Regions from separate parts of the Enterovibrio makurazakiensis genome, predicted to be linked through region 2. Evidence: predicted binding sites of a transcription regulator. Region 2 holds the regulator's gene; each other region holds the start of a gene.

Region 1 (4,401 bases), on a different contig from region 2:
TGATATTGTTGCCATGAAACCATTGGTTCATGTATCTGGCATGTTCGGCACAGAGCGCGGTAACACAAGCTGGGTTGTGCCTGTTGCTTGGCACCCAGACAACAAGAATGCGGTTATTGCTGTCGATTTAGCGTTAGACCCTACCCCTTTATTTGATCTCGATGCCGATGCCCTGCGCGAGCGTCTTTACACCAAACGCGCTGACCTCGCCCATGATGAACTTCCAGCCCCTATAAAGCTCATTCATATCAATAAATGCCCAGTGCTTGCTGAAGCTAAGACCTTGCGACCTGAAGATGCAGAAAGGCTAGGTATCGATCGTCAGTTCTGCTTGGAAAATCTCAAAAAACTTCAAGCCCATCCAGAGGTTCGAGAGAAACTGGTCGCGCTATATGCGGAGAAGCCAGAATATGCGACCTCCAATAATGTAGATGCCGAGTTATACAATGGCTTTTTCTCACCGTCTGATCGCTCTACCATGGATATCATTCGTCAAACTAAGCCTGAAAACCTTGCCGCGCTTGATATTAAAGTGTCAGACCAACGTATTAAGCCGTTGTTATTCCGTTATCGTGCTCGAAACTTCTCATGGACGCTAACCGATAGCGAACAGAAAAACTGGCACCTTCATCGTCGTGATTATTTCGAAACTCACTTGCCCGAATATATGACGCGGTTAGAAGATCTAGTGGAAGAACATCAAAGCGATGAAAAAAAATTGTCCATCCTTAAGTCCGTTTATCATTACGTTGAATCGCTTGTATCTTAGTGTTTATCACTGACTTTCCCTAAATACCGTGTGATGTGCGCTATACACCCCTGAATAAACAGGGGTGTTACGGTTGAAATTCTGTGATTTGAGTCCACACTTTTCTTATAAGAGATAGTGATATGGATGATTAAATGGTCACGAAAGTTAACAGTCGATGCTACCGATTTTCTGACGTCGATTTCGAGCCTGAAAGCCGCTCCTTGTATTGGCAAGACAGCTCTGTGACAACACTCACCTATGAAGAATGTCGGTTGCTGGAAATGCTTTGTTATCATGCGGGGGAGGTGCTATCTGCTCGCGTGCTCTATGCATCCACTTCTCTGCCTGATTCTTCATTTTCTCAGCATCAAAGCAGTCTGTGCTCACTGCTATCTAAGTCATATCGACAAGGCGAAAAAGCACTTCCGTTAGATGTGGTTGGTGATCATGGTTATCGCGTCTCTTTGCCTCAAAAGACCTACCAACGCCAGGCGATGCCTGCGCCGGATCCATCCGTGCCAGATCCGCTCGATGTTCACATTGACGAACCTGTGATTGATAACATCGGTACCAATCGCCACATTCTTCCTATTATCGCTGTCACATTAATATCGCTCTTAACGGTGGCCGCTGCATTTGCCTACTTTATGTAACACGAACACATTTGCCTAACTAATGTGCAATAGTGGGAATAACCTCGCATTGAACAAGATTTTCATAGCCAGCTCAGTTTAAAATAGCATTACGTTCAACCTTGCTGGCTTTTCTCCGTGAAACATCTTCTTGGCTTTGTCCTCATTGCCGTTTACTACCTGATTGGTAGTTTGTTGACTCAGCTGTTACATCTTCCTATACCCAGCAGCATCGTAAGCATGCTGTTACTTTTTGTGAGCCTCACAACTGGCATAGTACCCGCTCGCTGGGTTAAAGATTCCTGTACATTGCTCATCACCATCATGCCGCTGTTTTTCATTCCAGCCAGCATGGGATTAATGAACCATTTCCATTTTCTCATCAGCGATTCAATTCCACTACTCAGTGCCACAGCACTAAGCTCACTGCTGGTGTTTGTTATTGTGGCAAAACTTGTTGATAGATCTCAGGGGAGCGAAGAATGATTTGGTTGTTCGCTACATTAGTCACGTATTTTATTGCCCGTCAGGTTGCGCTGAAGTTACGCCATCCCGTCTTTAATCCGATGCTGCTCAGTATGTTGGTATTGATGCCATTGCTGGTATTCACGGACAATACCTATGAAACCTATTTTGACCAAAATGCCATCATCAACTTTATGCTCGGCCCAGCAGTGATCGCTCTGGCTTATCCTCTCTACGAACAAATGCACGTGATTCGACGCCAATGGAAAATCATATTGATAGCTTGTACAGGTGCAAGTGTTCTATCAATGATTCTTGGATCGGTTATCGCTCTTCTAGCTGGCGGCGATTTACAAATTGCGGCGTCTGTCTTGCCTAAGTCGATTTCTACGCCCTTTGCATTAAGTACGGCTGAAAGTATTGGCGGCATACCCGCGGTTACTGCCGCTCTGGTGGTTATTGCAGGTCTACTCGGGGCACTGTTCGCTTACCCACTTTTAAACGCCATGAAGATCAAATCACCGTTGGCGCGTGGATTATCAATTGGCGCAGTATCTCACGCAATTGGAACGGCAAAAGCAGCAGAGACAAACTATCAGGAAGGTGCGTTCAGTTCGTTAGCATTGGTTATTTGCGGCATTATCAGTGCAATACTTGCCCCATTTATCTTCCATGTCGTTGAGTTATTTGTTAATTGCAACGCAATCACGACTTGCTTCAAATGAAATCGAATTCATGTGAGGTCACCTATATTTATGAAACATGAGATATGATTGCACTGACTTAGTGATTTTGATCACGTTTATTATCCAGCGTTTGCCCGTAGAATACTCAGCCATACCATTGCCTTTGGAGCAAACATGCGAGTTAGCATTCAACAAGCCATTTCAGCGCTTTCGTCGCCACTGAAAGAAGCCATAGAAACGCTGTGCGCTTCTCCAGAATTTGATGCGACTATTAGCGCACAAGAATACGATAACTTGCTTGAAATCACAGGCTTGTCCGATCAAGACCTGCGCGTTGCATTACTGCCTTTGGCAGCAGCCTATTCTGTTGCACCCATCTCTAAATTTTATGTCGGTGCTATTGCTCGTGGCGAATCAGGCAAGCTCTACTTTGGTGCAAACATGGAGTTTGAAGGCGTTCAATTGAGCCAAGCTGTTCATGCAGAGCAATCAGCCATTAGTCATGCTTGGTTAAAAGGCGAAACGGCACTAAAAGACATCACAATTAACTACAGCCCTTGTGGTCACTGCCGCCAGTTTATGAACGAAATTAACGGCGCTGATAAGCTCAACATTCAACTGCCCAACCGTGATGCCAAATTGCTGCATGAATATTTGCCTGAGCCATTTGGGCCAGCAGACCTCGGTATCGAACAGCCTCTGCTTGCGCCGGTTGATCACGGTTTAACTATCAGTGAAGACGAGCCACTTGTACAAGCTGCCGTCGCGGCAACCAATCGTAGCCATGCCCCCTACTCACACAATTTGAGTGGTGCAGCAATTCGAGACATCAACGGCAACGTATATTCTGGCATGTATGCTGAAAATGCGGCATTCAATCCAAGCCTTCCACCACTTCAAGTTGCTCTCATTGCGATGAACTTGGCTGACGTAAAATTGGAGGACATCCAAGAGGTTGTTCTGGTTGAAAAAGCCCGTGCTGTTGTTAGCCATCTGCAAGATACACAAGCCATTCTTGAAGCACTAAACCCAGACATTCCGTTGGGTTATTTGGCGATTTAGCGCTAATAACGCACATTTGTCGTCCAAAAAAGAAAAACGCCAGCAAACACTGGCGTTTTCGTTATACCCCGCGTTAAAAGTTAGCTACTATCACGTCACTTTTTCTAAATTCTGAACACGCATGAGCCAACCTCACAACCCTATTATTGGCGCTTCTTGGATGCTTACCGCTGGCGTTTGCTTCGCGATGGTCAATAGTCTAGCCCAATATGTAAGCTTCAAGATGCAACTGCCTTCTACGACGGTCGCCTTTATCCAATACTTCATTGCGCTTGTTGCGATGATCCCTTGGCTGCGTAGCATGGGAATTCGTGAAGCATTAAAAACCGACCATCTCGGCATGCACTGTTTACGCGTGTTCTTCTCAGTCATTGGGATACAACTTTGGTTGTGGGCGCTTGCCTACCCCGTACCGATTTGGCAAGGTATCGCGCTGCTAATGACATCCCCCTTATTCGCCACCATAGGCTCAGGTTTGTTTCTGGGTGAACGTGTTGGCCCTGCCCGTTGGATAGCGACGTTAAGCGGGTTTATCGGCGCAATGATCATTCTTGAACCATGGTCTGATGATTTTAACTTGGCCACACTATTACCCATTGGGGCTGCATTCTTCTGGGCGACATACTCCTTGATGGTGAAAAAGTTATCTCATGCAGATTCACCAACAACCATGGTGGTTTATCTCCTTCTGCTTATTACCCCGTTCAACATTGTTTTGGCGATCCCCGAATGGACGCTGCCAACAGGTAACACAGCTTGGCTCATGCTTCTCGGGGCTGGCTTACTAACTGCCATTGCGCAATGG
Region 2 (4,401 bases):
TGCTTCAAGTGGTGCGTTATGAATCGCTTGAGCAAGCCGTCATGTTGGCCAATGACACGCGTTACGGACTGTCTGCGGGACTCATCTCTACCGACGATAGCGAATGGGAATATTTCTTAGATCATATTCGCGCCGGTATCGTAAATCGAAACCGCCAATTGACGGGTGCCAGTGGCGATGCACCATTTGGCGGGCCAGGCGCTTCAGGAAATTTACGTCCGAGTGCTTACTATGCAGCGGATTACTGTGCGTATCCGATGGCATCAATGGAAGGCGATGATGTTTCTATGCCCGCACAACTGAGCCCAGGACTGTCGCTGTAGCGACGAAGGTCAAACAAGAACACGCAATGTAGGAGGATGTGATGGAACGCGTACAGGCTTTATTTGATGGACTGTGGAAAGACTACACGCAACGGTTGTGCCCGTCGGCAGCGAAAGTACATGGGTTGTTGGAGGAAGGAACACCTCTTCTCAACGATCATATCGCGCTACGCACGTTTGCGCTTCCCAAGGTAGGACTTGATCGCTTGGCTGCGCCGTTTATCGCTATCGGTTATGTCCCTAAAGGGGAGTACCATTTTAAGGCTAAAAAGCTGTTCGCGCGCCATTTTGAACATCCTAATCCTGAGGCCCCTAAGGTGTTTATTAGTGAGCTCTTGGTTGGGCAGTGCTCTTTCGAATTGCAACAAGCCGTTCGAGCCTTGGTCGAACAAGTCGATGACGCAGCACTTAACGATCCTGCGTTTTTGTACGGTGGACGCCTATGGGATATTGATACGGCAACCTATGAATTACTTTCTGGTGAAAGCGAGTATGCAGGTTGGTTATCCGCACATGGCTTTGGTGCCAACCATTTTACGGTAAGTGTGAACCAGTTGAGTTCACTCGACGAAGTGGCGGATGTCAACCAAGTGCTGCGTCAGTCAGGCTTTGCTATTAATGAATCTGGTGGTGAAGTAAAAGGCGACTCTGAAGTGCGCTTGGAGCAATCAGCCACCATGGCTGACAAGGTGACAGTGAAATTTAGTGATGGTGAGAGGCAGGTTTCAGGAGGGTTTTATGAATTCGCGAAGCGTTATCCTTTGCCTGATGGTTCTCTGTATCAAGGTTTTGTCGAGGCGTCTGCCGATAAAATTTTTGAAAGCACTGACCAATAGGTCATCACCATTGCTAGGTGGCGAGAGTGCACTGAGTCACGGTCACTAGATTCTTAGCGACTGTCACTATCGCTGCTTAAAAATGACGTAACAAGACCGAGCTTCAATACCCAGCTTCTATGGATGATCGGTTGAATGGGATGGCCATTCCGTATGAGTGGGCGGCGTAGAGCGTTGCTCATCATCACCAAGCATGCGTTGTAGTTGGTAGTGAGACATTCCAGTAAAACCTGTCAATTCAGTGCTTGCTTGCCCCCACGGTCCGATGGTTGATGGGGGAGGGTTGCTTCCAAACGCATGACGTTCCATGTCCATATCGGGACTCCAGCTTGTCCATGTTGTGCACGTATATTCATACACACCTTGCACTGAAACTTAGCACCAAATTGGGAACTCTGTGATGAAATTCGTGTGACAGCTATCACGCAGAAACAAAAAACACGCGGAAACAAAAAAGCCACCTAAAGAGGTGGCTTTCACTTCAAAGCAAAACGGTTTAGCGAGTGCCGTATACCACGATAGTTTTACCGTGTGCAGAAATTAGGTTCTGCTCTTCAAGCATTTTCAGAATACGACCAACGGTTTCACGTGAACAACCCACGATTTGACCGATTTCCTGACGGGTAATCTTAATTTGCATACCGTCTGGGTGAGTCATTGCATCTGGTTGTTTCGCCAAGTTCAGCAATGTTTGCGCGATACGACCTGTCACATCTAGGAATGCCAAGTCACCTACTTTCTGGCTAGTCACTTGTAGGCGACGAGCCATTTGAGAAGAAAGGCGCATTAGAATGTCTGGATTCACTTGAATCAGCTGACGGAACTTCTTGAATGAGATTTCAGCGACTTCGCATGGAGATTTAGCGCGAACCCAAGCTGTACGCTCCTGATCTTCCTCGAATAGGCCCAGTTCGCCAATGAAGTCGCCCTGGTTGAGGTAAGAAAGGATCATCTCTTTGCCTTCTTCATCCTTGATCAGTACAGCCACAGAACCTTTCACGATGTAGTACAGCGTTTCTGCTTTCTCACCAGCATGGATCAGCGTACTTTTAGAAGGGTACTTATGAATGTGGCAGTGTGAAAGGAACCACTCTAGTGTTGGGTCTGTTTGAGGTTTTCCTGGAACCATATCTCTCATTTCCTCTGCAGTTGTTGCCTGATGAGTCTTCCTTAGCCCACCGTCCTGCGGCACAAGTCCGTCGGATAGCATAAAGTGTCAACCGTCAGGCTACAAGCTCTCTGTTTGAGTCATTGAGTTTATCCTTTTTCCAGCACGATTTCTTGATTTTGATATGGACTTAGTGCCCTATTAAAGGCTAAAAACGTGGACAAGATCACGACACTGAAAGTAAATGGAGGAAAGAGATGCGAGCAAGCGTCAAGTGGTGCGGAAATAAGACTTTTCTAGGCCAATCAAATTCGGGTCATAGCGTTGTCATGGATGGTGATGGGGGTGAAAAAGCACCAAGCCCCATGGAAATGGTATTGATGGGAGCGGGAGGATGCAGCTCGGTTGACGTCGTCGCGGCCTTAGAATCGGCCAATCAAGCCATCTCACATTGTGAAGCTGTATTAACGGCTGAACGAAGAGAGCAAGCCCCTCGTTTGTTTACGGGCATACACTTTCACTTTGTCGTGACAGGGTCGGCATTGGAAGATTCACTAGTAGCCAGAGCGGTGAAAGACAGTTTAGAAAAATATTGCTCTGTGTGTTTGATGCTAGGTGCGGGCATGGAAATGACGCATTCCTATGAAGTGCGAGATATCGCCTAGCTGCACTGTTTGAATGTAGCGAAGAGACATAGGGCATTTGCATGTTTGTCGGTTGATAAAACAAAGATATGGAGGGCATTGCCCTTCATATCTCGTGCTTTAGGCGATGAGCTGGCAAGGTCTTAGGTTGTGCTGTTGCCAAGACTTTCAGACAGATAGCGTTCTTTCTTTCTTTCTGGCTTAGCTAATCTTGCCTGTTTCAATCAATTGTTGAATAAGAGGTTGAATAATCAATTCAACCGCAAAGCTCATTTTCCCACCGGGGACGACTAACGTATCGTGCCTCGACATGAAAGAGCCTTGAATCATGGCCAGTAAGTAGGGGAAGTCCACCTTTTTAATACCGCGGAAGCGGATAACGACAAAACTCTCATCAAGACTCGGTATGCCTTTGGCATTCAGCGGGTTTGAAGTATCCACGGTCGGGACGCGCTGAAAGTTAATGTGTGTCCGGCTGAACTGCGGTGTGATGTAGTTGAGATAATCATCCATGGAGCGCACGATCGAGTCCATGACGGCTTCACGCGAATGCCCGCGGTCACGCGTATCGCGCACGAATTTCTGAATCCACTCTAAATTCACAATGGGCACCATGCCTATGAGCAGGTCGACGTGCTGTGCGACGTTGATGTCACCGTCTACAATGCCACCATGAAGTCCTTCGTAAAACATCACGTCATTGTTTTCTGGCAAATCTTGCCATGCGGTAAAGGTGCCCGGCATTTGGTTGTAGGGAACCGCTTCATCAAAAGTATGTAGATACCGACGAAATTGCCCAGTGCCGTGTTTGCCGTATTCGTCGAAAAAAGATTCAAGCCTAGGGAAGTCATTGGCCTGCGGGCCAAAGTAACTGATATGGCGGCCTTGATCTCTTGCTTTACGGATTTCCACGTCCATTTCTGGACGGGTAAAACGGTGGAAACTGTCACCTTCGACCCACGCGGCACGAATGTCCATCATGTTGAAGATCTTCCGAAATGCATCAGATGTAGTGGTGGTTCCTGCGCCGGATGAACCGGTGACTGCAATAATAGGATGTTTTGCAGACATGACAAACCCTGTCAATTTTAAAAAGATGTCAAACAATTAACAGGGTGTTGCGATTGGGTCAAGTAGACGTTAGGCGGTGAGTGATCGCGCAGGTTTGATATCGACGGTTTCGTGCAACTCGGAATAGACCACCATTGCCTCTTTGTTTTTGAGCAGGATATAGACCTGTTCGACCTTTTCGTCGAAGCTCGCTTCTTGCTCGCCGTAGTCCGTGCCTTCACGTAGCACGAAGTGTTCAACTAAATTTCTAAGCGTTTCTTCTGGGATTTCTTGCCAAGGGATGATCATCGCGATACCTACAACATGAGACGGTGGCGGAATGTGGCAGTAAACACGATATCGGTACTGTTATCGTGATTAAACATATTTTCCAAGGCCACCAATTCTAGCGCACTGGCATCAAAAAGGTAGCGATAACC
Region 3 (4,401 bases), on a different contig from region 2:
TTCGCAAATGGCTTATGTTGCTGGCTAAGGTCAATGTTACCTTTCCATGAAACAGGCTCTGCTGCATTAAGATCTTGGAAGCCGGCATTCAGCTTAATGTTTTTCGCTTCATCACCGCCAAAGTGCCACGTTGATAGCGGCATACCTGCTTCCGCGTGCATGGCTTTCACTTCTGTAATCACTTTGTCCACAAAGTTCAGAGACGAATCCATGCATGGGTTGATGAAGCTACGCTTATCGTAGAACTGAACAGTCGTCACGTTCGATGTATCCAATGGATCCATCAAACGGAACTCTTCTGCTTTCATCAGATCGCCTTGAGCGGCATATTTGGTGTAACGCGCTTCCATCGAAACAACAGCGGCACGTGAGTGAGCTGGCATATCGATTTCAGGGATCACTTCGATACCACGCGCTTTTGCATGATGCAGAATTTCTAAGTAATCCGCTTTCGAGAAGAAACCCGAACCAAAATTATCTGTTGTCGGGCCAGAACCCAGTTGCGGCAACAAACAAGAGGTTTCAGACAGATCGTGACAACGGTTTGCACCCACGTCAGTCAGTTCCGGAAGACCAGGGATCTCTAAGCGCCAACCCTCATCATCGGTAAGGTGAAGGTGAAGTTTATTCAGCTTGTATGCCGCCATTTGATCGATAGTGCGCAGCATGGCTTCTTTCGAATGGAAGTTACGCGCCACATCAACCATCACACCGCGGTATTCAAAACGAGGGGCATCTTCAATAGCAACCCACGGCAGCATACCGCTGTCGTCTTTATCCATCAGTGCAAGCAAAGATTGCAGGCCGTAGAACGCACCCACGCTGTCATAACCAACAATCTCGACGCCAGCAGCATTTACAGCTAGCTTGTAAGCGCCAGACACCGCTTCTTCGCCGCTAAATGCATTAGCATCTAGGTTCACGTTAAGGTCGATGTCGCCTTCCACGTTCACACCCAGCAGCGCTGCACGATCTTCAAATGCTGCTAACTGCTCATCATTCAATGCCGTGTTGTTCAATGCAAAACCCGCAGCAACATGTAAAGCGCCACGCATTTGTTTAGTTTTTAGAGGCGTTGGAATGATAGAAGCTTCAATAGCACCATCAGACAGCTGAGCAACGTCGCTGTTTTTCGCAAAGCGGGAGGCTGCTGTCGCTAGGATGTTATTGTCTTCAGGGGTACGCTTCCATTTGTTGCCATCAATTTCAGCCACAAATGCATCAACGTTTTCAGTATCTAGCGATGCAATCGTCTTTGGTGTTGCGTCACCAGCAACCACATAGGCACGCGGCATAAAGTCAGTTTCAAACAACTGCCAGTATTCTGCAATCAGGGGAATTTCAACCGTTTCGCCTGCTGCGAAACCATCAAAAGATGATGTTGGAGTCAGAACATAAAGATCACCGGTCAAATGTTCGATGGTGAAGTCTTCGTTTGCTACATCCAAAAACACACGGATGCTGTGCAGATAGATTTTCCAATCATTAGCAGTAACAGCGTCGCCGTCGTTAACAATGGTCATTGTAACCTTGTTACAAGATGCCCACTCTGCACCCATATCCTGACAGGTTAAGCCTTCTTGAGCACCATGATTGGTTTCAACTGCGTAGCTGATGTCCAATTGAGCCGCTAATGCATCCACAGTTGCCTGTTGTGCTGCACCTGAAGGCAAAGCACCACAACCTGCAAGACCTGCAGCAACCGCTACAGATAAGATTCCCATCTTAAATGTCTTTTTCATTTCTATTTACCCTACGAATTTGGCCAAATTTGGCCCAAAAAAAGCCGACCCCGCTAAGGGCCGGCTATATTGACTATTTAGTCAGTATTTCTTAATTATGGCAGTTTGATTTCAGACAAATCTTCAGTCGTGCCAACTTTTTTCATTTCGCCAGCTACGATTTCTGCCAATGGACCCAGAATAACCTGCAGGTTATTTGTACCCAATTTAACAACACCCATCGCACCTAGTGCTTTCAGTGTTTTCTCATCAATCTGAGCGCCGTCTTTAACAGTCAGGCGAAGACGAGTAATACATGCATCGATAGTCGTTAGGTTGTCATGACCACCTAGCGCTTTCAAGTATTGGCGAGCCAGAATACCGGTCTCTTTAGAACCTTCAACGCCGTTTGACGGTGCGTCTTCATCAAGATCTTCACGGCCAGGAGTTTTCAGGTTGAACTTAACGATCGCGGTACGGAACACAGCGTAGTAGATACCTGCAAACACGAAACCTTGAACAATAAGCATGTACCAGTTAACAGCAAGTGGGTTACGCGTTGACAAGAACATGTCAACAAGACCTGCTGAGAAGCCGAAGCCTGCAATCCACTGCATAGATGCTGCGATGTATACAGAGATACCCGTCAACAATGCGTGCAATACGTACAGACCTGGTGCTAGGAACATGAACGAGAATTCTAGTGGTTCAGTTACACCAGTGAAGAACGATGCGAAACCAGCAGCGATCATAATAGATGCTACTTTCTCTTTGTTCTCAGGCTTAGCAGTGTGGTAGATAGCTAGCGCTGCACCTGGTAGACCGAACATCATGATTGGGAAGAAGCCCGCTTGGTACATACCTGTTACACCAACAGTTGCAGTACCTTCAGCTAGAGACTTAGCGCCACCCAGGAAGTTAGGAATATCGTTAATGCCTGCAACGTCGAACCAGAATACTGAGTTCAGAGCGTGGTGCAGACCAACAGGGATAAGAAGACGGTTAAAGAATGCGTAGATACCTGCACCCAATTCGCCCATACCTTGGATGCCTTCACCGAAGTTAACTAGACCACCGTAAACAGTTGGCCATACGTACATCAGGATGAAAGATACAATGATTGCAGCAAATGAGGTAACGATTGGAACCAGACGTTTACCCGAGAAGAACGCCAATGCTTTGTGCAGTTCTACGTGAGAGAAACGGTTGTACAGTTCTGCAGACATGATACCGACCAAGATACCAACGAATTGGTTCTGGATCTTACCGAAAGCCGCTGGAACAGCACTTGGATCAATGTTTTGGATTTGAGCAACAGCACCTGGAGACAGTAGCGTTGTAACAACGTACATACCCACTAGACCTGCAAGAGCAGCAGCGCCATCTTTGTCTTTAGACATACCGTAGGCAACACCTACAGCAAACAGCCAAGACATGTTATCAATGATTGCGGCACCCGCTTTGATCAAGAATGCAGCTAGAACGCTGTTTGCGCCCCAACCATTCGGGTCAATGAAGTAACCAACACCCATTAGAATTGCAGCGGCAGGAAGAGTGGCAACTGGTACCATCAACGCCTTACCTACTTTTTGGAAATAACCGAGAATATTCACCTGTGTTCCCCCTATAGTGGTTCTTTCTCAGAGTTGTAATGACAACATGGGACTTTTTTTACTATCCAATGTGAGTCAGGTGGAGTTTATTCCATTAATTTCGCCCCGCAAATTAAAACAGGTGCAATTGTGATTTTTGTCACTCAAAACGATACGTAATCCTGTTTTTTGCTAGCGCCCTCATAAAACTTATTTTATGATGAAAACTAAGATACAGAACCACTATGCTGTATAGTCTGAATTTGAATTAATTAAGAGGTGTACCGTGAGACTTATCCCATTACAAACCGCACATGAAGTAGGCTTTTGGTCAGCACGCCATATTGTTGATACTATTAACAAATTCGCTCCAACCGAAGATCGTCCGTTTGTTCTGGGTTTGCCGACTGGTGGCACCCCTCTGAACACGTATAAACAACTGATTAACCTTCATAAGCAAGGCGAAGTAAGCTTCAAAAACGTTGTGACGTTCAACATGGATGAGTACTGTGGCATCCCTGCTGACCACCCAGAATCTTACCGTAGCTTCATGTACAACAACTTCTTCAATCACATTGATATTAAAGAAGAAAACATCAACTTGCTGAACGGCAACACTGATAATCACGAAGCTGAATGCCAGCGCTACGAAGATAAAATTAAATCGTACGGCAAGATCAACCTGTTCATGGGTGGTATTGGCAACGATGGTCACATTGCATTCAATGAACCAGCATCGTCACTTTCTTCACGTACTCGTATCAAAACCTTGACTGAAGACACTCGAATTGCTAACTCTCGTTTCTTTGATAACGATATCAATCAAGTGCCAAAACATGCATTGACGATTGGTGTTGGTACATTGCTTGACGCTCAAGAAGTGATGATTCTGATCACTGGCCACAACAAAGCTTTGGCTCTGCAAGCTGCGGTTGAAGGTTCGGTGAATCACCTATGGACAGTGTCTGCGCTTCAATTGCACCCTAAAGCACTGATGGTTTGTGACGAACCTTCGACTGCTGAGCTGAAAGTGAAGACGGTTAAGTACTTCCAAGAGCTAGAAGCTGAAAACATCAAAAACCTTTAAG

The links. The regulator CRP, encoded in region 2, controls carbon source genes, mostly activating them, when cyclic AMP is high. The targets are predictions, from matches to a motif close to TGTGANNNNNNTCACA.
Region 1: a site for CRP is predicted at 2,634-2,649, ahead of cdd (cytidine deaminase). Genes of this name have one in related genera too.
Region 3: a site for CRP is predicted at 3,463-3,478, ahead of nagE (N-acetylglucosamine-specific PTS transporter subunit IIBC). Genes of this name have one in related genera too.

The regions. Positions count from the first base shown of each region.
Region 1 is NZ_JAKJSE010000008.1:204,007-208,407, reverse strand. Features, by position in the region: gene sbcB (exodeoxyribonuclease I) at 1-769, shown strand, start outside; gene L4D06_RS07195 (hypothetical protein) at 904-1,404, shown strand; gene L4D06_RS07190 (CidA/LrgA family protein) at 1,522-1,869, shown strand; gene L4D06_RS07185 (CidB/LrgB family autolysis modulator) at 1,869-2,573, shown strand; gene cdd (cytidine deaminase) at 2,709-3,596, shown strand; gene L4D06_RS07175 (DMT family transporter) at 3,718-4,401, shown strand, end outside.
Region 2 is NZ_JAKJSE010000019.1:104,918-109,318, forward strand. Features, by position in the region: gene astD (succinylglutamate-semialdehyde dehydrogenase) at 1-323, shown strand, start outside; gene L4D06_RS15300 (DUF1338 domain-containing protein) at 365-1,159, shown strand; gene L4D06_RS15305 (hypothetical protein) at 1,277-1,474, opposite strand; gene crp (cAMP-activated global transcriptional regulator CRP) at 1,656-2,288, opposite strand; gene L4D06_RS15315 (OsmC family protein) at 2,525-2,932, shown strand; gene L4D06_RS15320 (phosphoribulokinase) at 3,113-3,982, opposite strand; gene L4D06_RS15325 (YheU family protein) at 4,052-4,270, opposite strand; gene L4D06_RS15330 (DUF3187 family protein) at 4,279-4,401, opposite strand, start outside.
Region 3 is NZ_JAKJSE010000004.1:348,630-353,030, reverse strand. Features, by position in the region: gene L4D06_RS01650 (beta-N-acetylhexosaminidase) at 1-1,742, opposite strand, end outside; gene nagE (N-acetylglucosamine-specific PTS transporter subunit IIBC) at 1,838-3,334, opposite strand; gene nagB (glucosamine-6-phosphate deaminase) at 3,600-4,400, shown strand.